Regions from separate parts of the Vibrio gallaecicus genome, predicted to be linked through region 1. Evidence: riboswitches for the same ligand, from Rfam matches in the RefSeq annotation. Region 1 holds a riboswitch; the other holds the start of a gene.

Region 1 (6,267 bases):
TTGTAGGAGTTGTGCTTCAGTGTAATAACTATGAAATTATCGATCTTGGTGTCATGGTTTCTTGTGAAAAAATTCTTAAAGTAGCCAAAGAAGAAAATGTCGACATTATCGGTCTTTCGGGGTTAATTACTCCCTCTCTTGATGAAATGGTTCATGTTGCCAAAGAGATGGAACGACAGGGTTTTAAGCTTCCATTGCTCATTGGTGGTGCAACAACATCAAAAGCGCACACCGCTGTTAAAATTGAACAAAACTATTCGGAGCCAGTTGTGTACGTTAACAATGCATCTCGTGCCGTAGGTGTGTGTACTTCTTTGCTGTCGGATGAACTAAAACCTGATTTTGTTGAAAAGTTAGAGTTAGATTATGAGCGGGTTCGTGATCAGCATAATCGTAAAAAACCAAGAACCAAACCAGTATCCTTAGAAAGAGCAAGAGCTAATCGAGTGAATATTGATTGGGCTAACTACACACCGCCAGCTCCGACTAACCCTGGTGTTCACATCTTTGATGACTTCGATATTAAGACGTTACGAGAGTATATAGATTGGACTCCTTTCTTTATGACGTGGTCGTTAATGGGTAAATACCCTGCAATTCTTGATCATGAAGAAGTCGGTGAAGAAGCTAAGCGTTTATATAAAGACGCAAATGAACTGCTAGATCGAGTTGAGAAAGAAAAATTACTCGAGGCTCGTGGTATGTGTGCGATGTTTCCAGCCAATAGCGTTGGTGATGATATTGAGGTTTACACTGATGAGTCTCGAACTGAGGTACTCAAAGTATTGTATAACCTTCGTCAGCAAACTGAAAAACCGAAAGGCTTTAACTACTGCTTATCTGATTACATCGCACCTAAAGAAAGTGGAAAACCAGACTGGATTGGTGGTTTTGCTGTGACGGGTGGTATTGGTGAACGTGAATTGGCTGATGAATATAAAGCGAATGGCGATGATTACAATGCCATTATGATTCAAGCTGTCGCGGATCGCTTAGCCGAAGCTTTTGCTGAGTACCTCCATAAAGAAGTGCGTAAGAATATTTGGGGTTATTCTCCGGATGAAAACTTAACCAATGATGATTTAATCCGCGAAAAATACCAAGGTATTCGCCCAGCACCTGGTTACCCAGCTTGTCCAGAGCATACTGAGAAGGGAACGTTGTGGGAATTAATGGATGTTGAGAAGGCAATAGATATGTCTTTAACAACTAGTTACGCCATGTGGCCCGGCGCCTCTGTTTCAGGTATGTACTTCTCACACCCTGACTCTCGCTACTTTGCTATTGCTCAAATACAACAAGACCAAGTGGAAAGTTATGCTGATCGCAAAGGTTGGGATATGTTAGAAGCTGAAAAATGGTTAGGTCCAAACATTAACTAGTGTTATCTGGACTGATATCGATTAAAAAGGGTTGCTGATGGGCAACCCTTTTTATTTTTTGAAACGTTTAATCTGAGGTTAGTCTTCAAAAAGCTCTTTGTGTAATTTTTGGATAGCAGCACGAGAAACCGATTCATGAAGCAAGAAGCATAAGTTATGCGGGCTTGCTCCATAGCAAATCATTCGCAAGTTAAAATCTTCTAGTGTTCCGAAAACTTGTTTAGCATAGCCTTTACTCTCACTCATATTGTTACCAATTAGAGCAACTAAACATAGGTTATGTTCTATATCTACAGTACATAACTCTTCCAGCTCTTTTCTGGCGATTTCTGGAAGCTCGGGAGCGCCACCTGATGTGTCTGTTTGATCAAGAGTTAAAGATACGCTGATCTCTGACGTGGTGATTAGATCTACAGATATCTTATGTTTTGCGAGAATCTCAAACACTTTGGCTAAAAAGCCATAAGCATGGAACATGTTAGCACTGCGTAAAGTGACCATTGTTTGATTACAACGTAAAGCTAAAGCTCTGAATAGAGGAGAGCTTTCCACTTGCTGACGAATCCAAGTTCCTCCTTTTTCAGGTTCTTTAGATGAGCCAACGAAAACAGGTATTTGATGACGTAAAGCTGGTACAAGGGTTGAAGGGTGTAGAATTTTTGCACCAAAATTCGCCATCTCAGAAGCTTCACTAAAGCTAATTTCAGGAATAGGAGAGGCTTTTGGTGCGATTCGAGGATCGGTTGTGTAAATCCCAGGAACATCGGTCCAAATTTCTAGCCCAGATGCTTGGACAGACTCTGCAATTAATGCTGCTGAGTAATCACTTCCACCTCGACCTAATGTTGTGGTGTTTCCGTCGCTGTCCGCACCTATGAACCCTTGTGTGACAACTACTTGAGAATGACACAATGGGATTAGCTTTTCTGTTGCTAATGATGAAATCTCATCTAATAGCGGTTCAGCTTTACCAAAAGCATTGGTTGTTCTTAGTACTTCACGAATATCAAAGCGCACAGCTTGCGTGCCTCTTTCGCGCAATATTTGAGCGAGAAGGTGAGTTGACATTAGTTCACCACAAGCAACAAGGTGATCGGTGAGTTTTGCACTCGACTGGAATGATGCAGCTTCTGCGGCGCTAGCGATGTTATCTAAAATGGTGTGAATATCTTTTTCAACGGCAACAGGATCAGCAAGCTCATCCAAAATTGCATGGTGAATTTCAGTTAATTGGCGGAGCAGTTCTGATCTGCGAGTTTTATCTTGAACACCATTGGCAAGTTCGACTAAAAGATTAGTTACGCCTGAACAAGCACTGCTCACTATGAGTTTTGTATTTGGGTTGTTTTCGATAATAGCAGCACAACGGCTCATTGATTCAAAGTTGGCAACACTTGTTCCACCAAACTTAGCGACATTAAAAGAACCAGCTACATTAATTGCGCTCACGATGTTTCTCCCACGACTTCCTAAATAAAATTACGGTTGGTAATCCAACATCCAATGTTTGAAGAGAGTTTTTGAGCAATTAGAGAGGTATTAATAGAATTGTAAACCTCAGAAGCTCTTCACCATATAGAAATGATGACAGTCGACGGGATTCAACCCAATCAACCGATAACACGAGCCCACATGCTTGTATTATCTCGGCATTGCTCCCCCTGAATATTTTGTATTGGAAATGAGGTTCCACAAAATATCTGCCTGGGCAATGCTCCTCTTCTGCTTGATAGCCATTTCATTGAACGTTTTTGTGATAAGAATGTCAATCGGTAACTGAATATAAATAGTAAATTAAATTTAACAACTTTGTGACACTGGTTTGACCTCATACTTACGGCTAATTGATGCCTGTGAAAAATTGTTTTAGTGTGGATATCTAAATCACTGACTCAGGGATGCACATGTCTAGTTTTCACTCTCCAAATTCTCTCCAAAGCTTTATTCCTCCTCAACGAACGTTAATGGGACCAGGACCTTCCGATATTTCGCCTCAAGTTCTTCAAGCGCTTAGTCGCCCAACTATAGGTCACCTTGACCCTTTATTTATTGGCATGATGGATGAACTTAAGCAGCTATTGAAATATGCCTTCCAAACTGAAAATGAATTCACAATTGCTGTCTCTGCGCCAGGTAGTGCGGGTATGGAAACCTGCTTTGTTAACTTGATAGAACCAGGTGAAAAAGTCGTAGTTTGCCGAAATGGTGTCTTTGGAGAACGCATGCGTGAAAACGTAGTACGTTGCGGTGGTGAAGCCATTTTAGTTGATGATGAATGGGGTGCTCCTGTTTCTGTTGAAAAAATCGAGCAGGCACTAAAAGCCAACCCTGATGCAGTTGCAGTGGCATTTGTACATGCAGAAACTTCTACAGGTGCACTTTCTGATGCTGAGGCTATTTCTCAGGTTGCAAGGCAGTATGATGCGCTTTCTATTGTTGATGCTGTGACTTCTCTTGGTGGTGTGCCTTTACTTGTTGATGAGTGGCAGTTGGATGCAGTTTATTCAGGTAGTCAAAAATGCTTGTCGTGTGTGCCAGGGCTATCTCCTGTGACCTTATCTAAAAAAGCAGTGGATAAAATACAAAAGCGTGAGACCCCTGTACAAAGTTGGTTTTTAGACCAAAGCCTTGTCTTAGGATATTGGAGTGGAGAAGGGAAGCGTAGTTACCATCACACGGCTCCTGTAAATAGCTTATATGCTCTACATGAATCCTTAGTTGCGCTTAAAAATGAAGGGCTTGAACAAGCTTGGGCAAGACATCAAAGCATGCACAATAAGCTAAAGGTTGGGCTTGAAAAACTAGGCTTTTCGTTTGTGGTTTCTGAAGGTAGCCGCTTACCTCAATTGAATGCTATTTATATACCTGAAGGCACTGATGAAGCTAAAGTTAGAGGAGACTTACTTGAACAGTACAACCTAGAAATTGGCGCAGGGCTGGGTTCATTAGCTGGAAAGGCTTGGCGTATTGGTTTAATGGGCTATGGTGCTAGAAATGAAAATGTTTCTCTATGCTTGAGAGCTCTAGAGGAAGTAATGAACTAGCTGGTAACTAGTTGATTTATCTCTTTACATAGTTAGTGTTGGTAAATAGATACGTAACTTAAATAGACTAACCAGTAGAGCTGTCTCGTTTAAAGAAAGCCCTTCCAACTAGTCATAGAGGAAGGGCTTTTTTGTATCATTTAGCTGAAGATACTGCCGTCGATACTGGTTGGTATTGTATTTGAGAAAAGTCTTTTAATGGGAACAAAAACTCGGCTTCTCTGCGTATTTGCTCAGCTTTACTTACCTCACCTATACCTTGGTATGCCAGGACCAAATTACTGTAGAATGCAGGTCTTGGCTTGCTTTTTATAATCTCTAATGACCAATCAATGTACGGCTGAATTAGCTCAGGATCGTTTTTATACAAACCTATATTTAAGTAAGTACTATAAACATCCCAATCAAACCTATCCTTCCAAACGACTGGGTTGGTGACTTGCTTCAGGACATCTGGGTTTTTAGGGCGTGATTGCTCAAATTTGGTCAATATATAATTCGTGTGCAATGCACTTAGCATGTAAAAGCCAACAAGTATCGGCAAAACTAAACTGGTAACCCGAAATGTTGTCTTATTAATCACACCAAAGCTTTTTTGAGAATAGCGTGAGACGCGTTGATCAACCCAGTAAAGCAAAATGATGAAAGTAATCCAGTGAACAGCTGAGTGATAAAATGGATATTCTAGCTGAGAATGCAAAACAATAGGGATGAAGAGGGCTAACATGGCCAACCGAGTGCCTTTACTCGCACTTGATATTCTAACAAGCACTAGCCCAGCTGCGAGAAAAATACCAATTAAGGGTAAAATTCCACCTTCTGCACCCCAGTAAAGTAATTCATTGTGAGGGTGATCCATTGCAGGTAATCCCGGGCGATAGCTGCTATTTAGCTGGTGCTGGCGTGCAGTATAAAGCGTATATTCAGATTCAAATTTGCCATAGCCGTAACCAGTCAATGGCTTTTCTGTCAGCATATCGAGAGTTTGGGGAAAGGTATAAGCTCTTGGGCTCTCTAAATGAGCTCTCTTAGAAGCTAGGCTGTCCCCTGTGTTTATAATAACAAAACCGATGGTAATCCCAACAACAGCAGAAATACACCATCCCAGAAAGCGTTTTGTTGTTGAAAATCGGTAGAGGTAAGGAAGAATAAGCAGAACCCCAATGATACTCGCTAGCCACCCAGTACGAGAGGCAATAATGATGAGCAGAGGAATAGTGACTGTTGGAATTATGTAAAGAAGGGCAGATTCACTGAGCTTATGATTGTATTTGTGAGGTTGCCTGGCCAGTAAATAAGCTGAAAGCACAAGTCCTGTAGCAAGAAAACTTGCCATTACATTCGGCTGTTGGAAAATACCATAGGGTCTATTACTTATGGTGTTATAGCCAAAAATATTTCCAGGCTCAAGGTGGAAAAATTGAACATAGCCAAAAAATGCTTGCAGTAAGACAGCTAGCACAATGAACCACAGAAGGCGCTGCTTATGTCTATTACTGAAATGAAACTGTTGTAATAAAACGAAGAAAATAAAGCCAGTCCATAGTCCTACTAGTCGGCCTGCTGCACCAGAAATATCAGCATTGCTGTATAGGATTGGAGTGGTAAGTATTACACAACTGATAAATAAACCGATGGTCAATTTGGTGTAGCGAATTACACGGTTTGTTGCTAGTTGATAAAAGCCAATCGCCAAGCTGAAGCTGAGAGCGAACCAAGTGGTTGGATTAAAGGAGAGTGCTAAGCCTGAGCCTCCGGGGTTAGGCATGAAAAAATGCATAGCAAGAAGAAACACTACCGCTAAGGAAGCAAGAAATACTCGATTTAAAGGAAGTGCTTGA
Region 2 (6,267 bases), 1.6 Mb from region 1:
AATAGTGCGCTGACTTTCTTGAGGAATCTCATGAGGCGAGGTGACTCGCTAGGATGTCAGAAGTATATGTGGCATAGTCGCACGAAATCCAAGACCTGAGATGAAAAAATGTCTGAACAAAACGAATTTATGCAAGAAGAGCAGTTAATTGAAATTATTGAAAATCAATTAGAAGACGGCCAGCCAGTTACAGTAAAAGAAACGTTGATGCGATTAATGATGACAGGGACACCTCGTGAAGATGCAATTGCTGCGATGGCGTGTGCACTTGCTATTGAAGTGTTCGATGTAATGAAAAATGGCGCTGAGTTCAATCAAAAGCGCTATAAAGAGCATTTAGATATGCTACCAGATTTAAGCTTCATGGAAGGTGAATAAAAAAAACATAGAGCAAACGTTTGCTATAGTTTCAAAGATTGCCGCGTTAAATATAGCGCGGTAAAATCCGCCCCCTATTTCCCCCTTGACTTAGACTGACCCTATGAAATTTCCTGGACAACGTAAATCAAAGCATTATTTTCCTGTTCATGCTCGTGATCCGCTAGTAAGCCAAGCGCATGAAAGTAAGAAAATGTCTCGTACGCATATTATCGGTATTGACCAAACATTGGTTGATATTGAAGCTAAGGTGAGTACTGACCTCATTGAAAAGTATGGTCTAAGCAAAGGGCACTCACTTGTTATTGATGACAAGTCAGCTGAAGCATTATACCAAGAGCTTAAAGAGAGCTGTTTAATTACCAATGAATATGCAGGTGGAACAATTGGTAATACATTACACAACTACTCAGTATTGGCGGATGATCGTTCAACACTATTGGGTGTAATGAGCCAAGATATTAAAATTGGTAGTTATGGTTACCGCTATTTATGTAATACATCAAGCAGAATGGACCTGAATCATTTACAAGGGGTGGATGGTGCCATTGGTCGTTGTTTTGCTTTAATAACAGAAGATGGTGAACGTACTTTTGCAATCAGCGAAGGTCAAATGAATCAACTTCAACCCGAAACCATTCCTGAGAAAATATTCAAAAATGCTTCTGCTTTGGTTTTAACTGCATATTTGGTTCGTTGTAAACCTGGTGATCCAATGCCGGAAGCAACAATGCAAGCAATTGAGTACGCTAAAAAATACGATGTACCTGTTGTACTAACTTTAGGTACTAAATTTGTTATTCAAGATGATCCTGATTTTTGGAAAGACTTTCTAGAGCAACATGTGAGCGTTGTTGCGATGAATGAGGATGAAGCTGAAGCATTAACTGGTGAAAGTGATCCCCTTGCCGCATCGGATAAAGCCTTGGATCTTGTTGATTTGGTTTTATGTACAGCGGGTCCTGTTGGCTTATTTATGGCTGGTTACACGGAAGATTCAGCAAAGCGTGAAACTTCTTTGCCTCTATTACCAGGTTCTATTGCTGAATTTAACCGTTATGAATTTAGTCGACCAGCTCATAAGGATTCATGTTTAAACCCAATTAAAGTTTATTCGCATATTGCACCTTATATGGGTGGACCCGAGAAAATTAAGAATACTAATGGGGCGGGTGATGCAGCATTATCTGCATTGCTTCATGATATGGCGGCGAATAAATATCATAAATCGAATGTACCTAATTCGAGCAAGCATCAGCATTCATATTTAACTTACTCATCATTCTCACAAGTTTGTAAATATTCAAACCGAGCAAGTTATGAGGTATTAGTTCAACACTCACCTCGTTTATCTAGAGGCTTGCCGGAACGAGAAGACAGTTTGGAAGAAGCATACTGGGAAAGGTAGAGTATATATTCTAAATATAACCTACCTGATACAGGTGAAAAAACAAAAAGGCTCCTAGTAGGAGCCTTTTTATTATTTAAACCAATTAAACATTAATTAGATAGCGAAATCTTCAAGAGACTTTCCAGAGTTCAGTAAGTCTTGGATAGCTGAAGGAGTACGACCTTGACCAGTCCAAGTCTTCTCTTCACCGTTTGTATCTACATATTTATATTTTGCAGGACGTGGTGCACGCTTTGCTTTCGGGCCTTTAGATTTAGTTTCACCAGAAAGTGCTGCAATTAGATCTGCCACATCAATACCATCTTTTGCTATTTGTTCTGCAATTGCTGCTAATTTTGCTTCTTGTTCAGCTTTTGCTGCACGTTCTTCAGCTTCAGATTCTTGACGCTCTTGAACTACTGTAGTTAGTTTATCTAGTGCTTCTTCTAATTGCTCAAGAGTTAATTCACGAGAGAATGCACGGAGGCTACGAATATTTAATAGAGTTTTAGTTAATTCTGACATGATATTTCCCATCAAGATGATTTTATTTAACTACCTAATAATAAACAGTGGTTTAAAATAAAACAAATAATATTTCATTTAATAAGTAATTAAATCTATTTTAAAACACACAAAACGAATAAGAATAACTGAATTTTGATAAGTGAATATTATAGGTAAAAATAATATGTATATATAAATTGAAACAGCTTTTTTATATATGTAATTAGTGGAATATTACCTGAGTCACTTTATTGATTGGTTCAAGATAGAAGGTAGCTTTTAATTGAACTTTCTTAGAATGATATGTTGCAATGTTTATCTCTATGAGTACAATTGCGGCTACCTGATGCGATAGCTTAGTAATATTATTGTTAAATTATAGTAACAATAGTGGATAATGTCGTCGCACGTAGAGGTGCAATTATAAAAAGTAATTTTTGTTGGGGTGATGCCAATGAACAAAAATGAAAGGTCTAATTGCCGAAGTAAATTGTATATCTAAGCAATTTGCTGGGGTTGTGCTCAATAGGTACAACACTGCCATAGTCTTAATTTTAAACTATGGAGCGCTACTGTGGGGTTGGGTGAAGTGTTCACTTCCCTTTCGCTTAGTTCAACATGACTTTGATAAGCTGTTATCAAAGTCATCTGCAGTAGATCTCTAGCCAAATAATAAACTGGTTTTTGAAGATCATGAATTTAATAGATTTTGCAACATCTCCTCTTTCTTTGCTTCCGCCCATTGTGGCTTTGAGCCTTGCTATCATCACACGTCGGGTACTTGTCTCGTTAGGTGTTGGTATTGTCATGGGTGCGCTTTTATTAGCTGATTACTCGTTAGGTAATGCTGCTGGCTATATTGGGACAAAAGTTTCTGGTGTCTTTATTGAAGATGGCGGAATTAATACTTGGAACATGAGTATTGTCGCGTTCTTGTTACTATTGGGTATGATGACGGCATTACTGACGTTATCCGGTGGTACACGCGCTTTTGCTGAATGGGCTCAATCACGAGTAAAAAGTAAACGTGGCTCTAAATTGCTAGCGGCTTTCTTAGGTGTGTTCATCTTTGTTGATGACTACTTTAATAGTTTAGCGGTTGGTGCCATTTCACGCCCAGTGACAGACCGCTTTTATGTATCCCGTGCAAAGCTAGCTTATATTTTAGATTCTACAGCGGCTCCAATGTGTGTACTAATGCCAGCATCAAGCTGGGGTGCTTACATCATGACAATCATTGGTGGCATCTTAGTCACTCATGGTATGACTGATTACTCAGCTCTTGGCGCTTACATTCGACTTATCCCAATGAACTTCTATGCAGTATTTGCTTTACTGATGGTCTTTGCTGTTGCTTGGTTTGGTCTTGATGTCGGCAAAATGCGTGACCACGAGATTGAAGCTTCGCAAGGTCGAGGTTTTGATGGCGATGAAAGCAACAATAAAGATGCAAGAGATCTTAATGAAGAGCTAGGCATTGAAGAAAGTGAAACAGGTTCTGTTGCTGATCTAGTGATGCCGATCGTTTCTTTGATTGTCGCAACCGTTGCTGCAATGATGTATACGGGTGGTCAAGCACTTGCGGCTGATGGTATCGCTTTCAATCTTCTAGGCGCATTTGAAAATACCGATGTTGGCAAGTCTCTTGTTTACGGTGGTATCTTAGGTTTACTTGTAGCACTTGGTACTGTGTTTAAGCAAAAGCTGCCAACAATCGATATTGTGAAAACAATGTGGATCGGTGCTCGTTCAATGTTTGGCGCCATTTTGATTCTGGTATTTGCTTGGACGATTGGTTCTGTAATTGGCGACATGAAAACCGGCGCTTACTTATCTTCATTGGTGCAAGGTAATATCGACCACCATTGGCTACCTGTTATCCTGTTCTTACTTGCTGGCTTAATGGCTTTCTCTACAGGTACTTCATGGGGCACATTTGGCATCATGTTACCAATCGCAGGTGATATGGCGGGTGCAACAGATTTAGCGCTAATGCTACCAATGCTAAGTGCAGTATTAGCGGGTTCAGTTTTTGGTGACCACTGTTCTCCAATTTCTGATACGACCATTCTTTCTTCTACTGGTGCTCGTTGTAATCACATTGACCACGTTTCTACGCAGTTACCTTATGCGTTATCAGTAGCTCTTGTTTCTTGTGTAGGCTTTATTGCGCTAGGTATGACAGCGTCAGTTGCCATTTCATTTGCAGCAGCATCAGCAACCTTTGTTGCCGTGTGTTTTGCCTTGGCGTATTTCTCTCGTTGCAAAATGGCAAACTGCGCGAGCAAAGCATAAGATTAAAAGCTTATACTTAAATAGAAATTAATCAGTTAAGGGAGGCGGAAGCTTCCCTTTTTTTATGCTTGTTAAGTTTATTCTTAATTAAGTGAAAAAACTTAGAATAAATGGTTGAAAAAGCGTGTCACCTTAGTTAGTGTGGAGACAAGACAGCAAACAACATAAGAGCTGATAACTATGCGTAAATTTGTAATGAACATTCATCATCACCATCACCCTATCTAGTCTTTCGGGGAGGTTTACGTATACCCGGGAGCAATTTTACTCCCGGAGGTTAAGTCAAAGAATTTAGATTTAAACCCTCGGGATGACAAAGTCTCCCGAGGGTTTTTTAGTTTTAGCTATTTAAAATTATTCAATAAATTCAATATTTTGCACAGGGATATAGCAATGCAGACACAACGCCTAAGAATCGCAATTCAAAAGAAAGGTCGCTTAAGTAAAGAGTGCCAAAACTTACTAAAAAAATGTGGTGTTAAATTTAACATCATGGGAGAGCAGCTTGTTGTTCATTCACTAAATATGCCAATTGATTTGTTACTTGTTCGTGATGACGATATCCCAGGTTTGATCATGGATGGTGTAGTGGACCTTGGTTTTATCGGAGAAAATGAACTTGAAGAAGTTCGTCTAGATCGTAAAGCTTTGAATGAACCGTGTGAGTTTGAAGCGTTACGCCGTTTAGATTTTGGTGGTTGTCGCCTCTCTATTGCGATCAATAAAGATGAAGATTACAACGGCCCTCAAGACTTAGCCGGTAAACGTATTGCAACAACTTACCCGCAGCTACTTAAAGCTTACATGGATGAGCAGGGCGTAGATTATAGTGCTTGTATGTTAACTGGTTCAGTTGAAGTTGCCCCTCGTGCAGGTCTTTCTGATGCCATCGCAGATTTAGTTTCAACAGGTGCAACGCTTGAAGCCAACGGTCTGAAAGAAGTGGAAGTTATCTTTAAATCAAAAGCGACTTTGATTCAGCGCCAGGGTGAATTTGATGCAGATAAAACGGCATTAATTGAAAAGCTTCTGACTCGTATGCAAGGCGTACAGCAAGCTAAAGAATCAAAATACATCATGCTTCACGCACCGACTTCCCAGTTAGAACAAATTAAAGCATTACTACCTGGTGCAGAAGATCCAACTGTACTTCCTCTTTCATCTGACCAAGATAAAGTTGCCGTTCATCTTGTAAGTACAGAAAATTTATTCTGGGAAACAATGGAACAGCTTAAAGAGCTTGGTGCTAGTTCAATCTTAGTTCTGCCAATTGAAAAGATGATGGGGTAAGTAAGATGAGAACCGTTGTATGGCAATCTTTAAGTGAATCTCAACAAGACTCAGTATTAGAGCGTCCAGCGATTACTGAAGGAGCAAATATCACTGCAGCGGTATCCGATATTGTCGCTAAGGTACGCTCTGAAGGCGATGCTGCTTTATTTTCTCTGGCTGAAAAGTTTGATCGTGTGACTCCTGAGTCTATTCGAGTGAGCACTTCTGAAATAGAAGAAGCCAGCGAACGCTTGAGTGAAGAAATGAAGTTGGCGCTTGAGCAAGCTTATAAAAATATAGCTAAATTTCATGAAGCTCAAAAGCCTCAACCATTACGTGTAGAAACCCAACCTGGTGTGGTGTGTGAGCAAATTACTCGCGCAATCAATACTGTTGGCTTATATATTCCTGGTGGAAGCGCACCA

Evidence for each region. A riboswitch is a leader RNA that binds a small molecule or an ion and turns the genes downstream of it on or off. The one in region 1 is predicted to bind lysine.
Region 2: linked by a shared signal. The riboswitch ahead of OCU78_RS08560 (Na+/H+ antiporter NhaC family protein) and the one ahead of lysC (lysine-sensitive aspartokinase 3) in region 1 are both predicted to bind lysine.

The regions. Positions count from the first base shown of each region.
Region 1 covers NZ_AP025490.1:371,697-377,963, forward strand. Annotated here, with positions in the region: gene metH (methionine synthase) at 1-1,382, shown strand, start outside; gene lysC (lysine-sensitive aspartokinase 3) at 1,461-2,831, opposite strand; lysine riboswitch at 2,936-3,112, opposite strand; gene OCU78_RS01665 (pyridoxal-phosphate-dependent aminotransferase family protein) at 3,287-4,426, shown strand; gene OCU78_RS01670 (PglL family O-oligosaccharyltransferase) at 4,563-6,267, opposite strand, start outside.
Region 2 covers NZ_AP025490.1:1,982,593-1,988,859, reverse strand. Annotated here, with positions in the region: gene OCU78_RS08575 (hypothetical protein) at 109-378, shown strand; gene OCU78_RS08570 (inosine/guanosine kinase) at 482-1,786, shown strand; gene OCU78_RS08565 (H-NS histone family protein) at 1,883-2,293, opposite strand; lysine riboswitch at 2,678-2,855, shown strand; gene OCU78_RS08560 (Na+/H+ antiporter NhaC family protein) at 2,969-4,570, shown strand; His leader region at 4,774-4,909, shown strand; gene hisG (ATP phosphoribosyltransferase) at 4,964-5,860, shown strand; gene hisD (histidinol dehydrogenase) at 5,866-6,267, shown strand, end outside.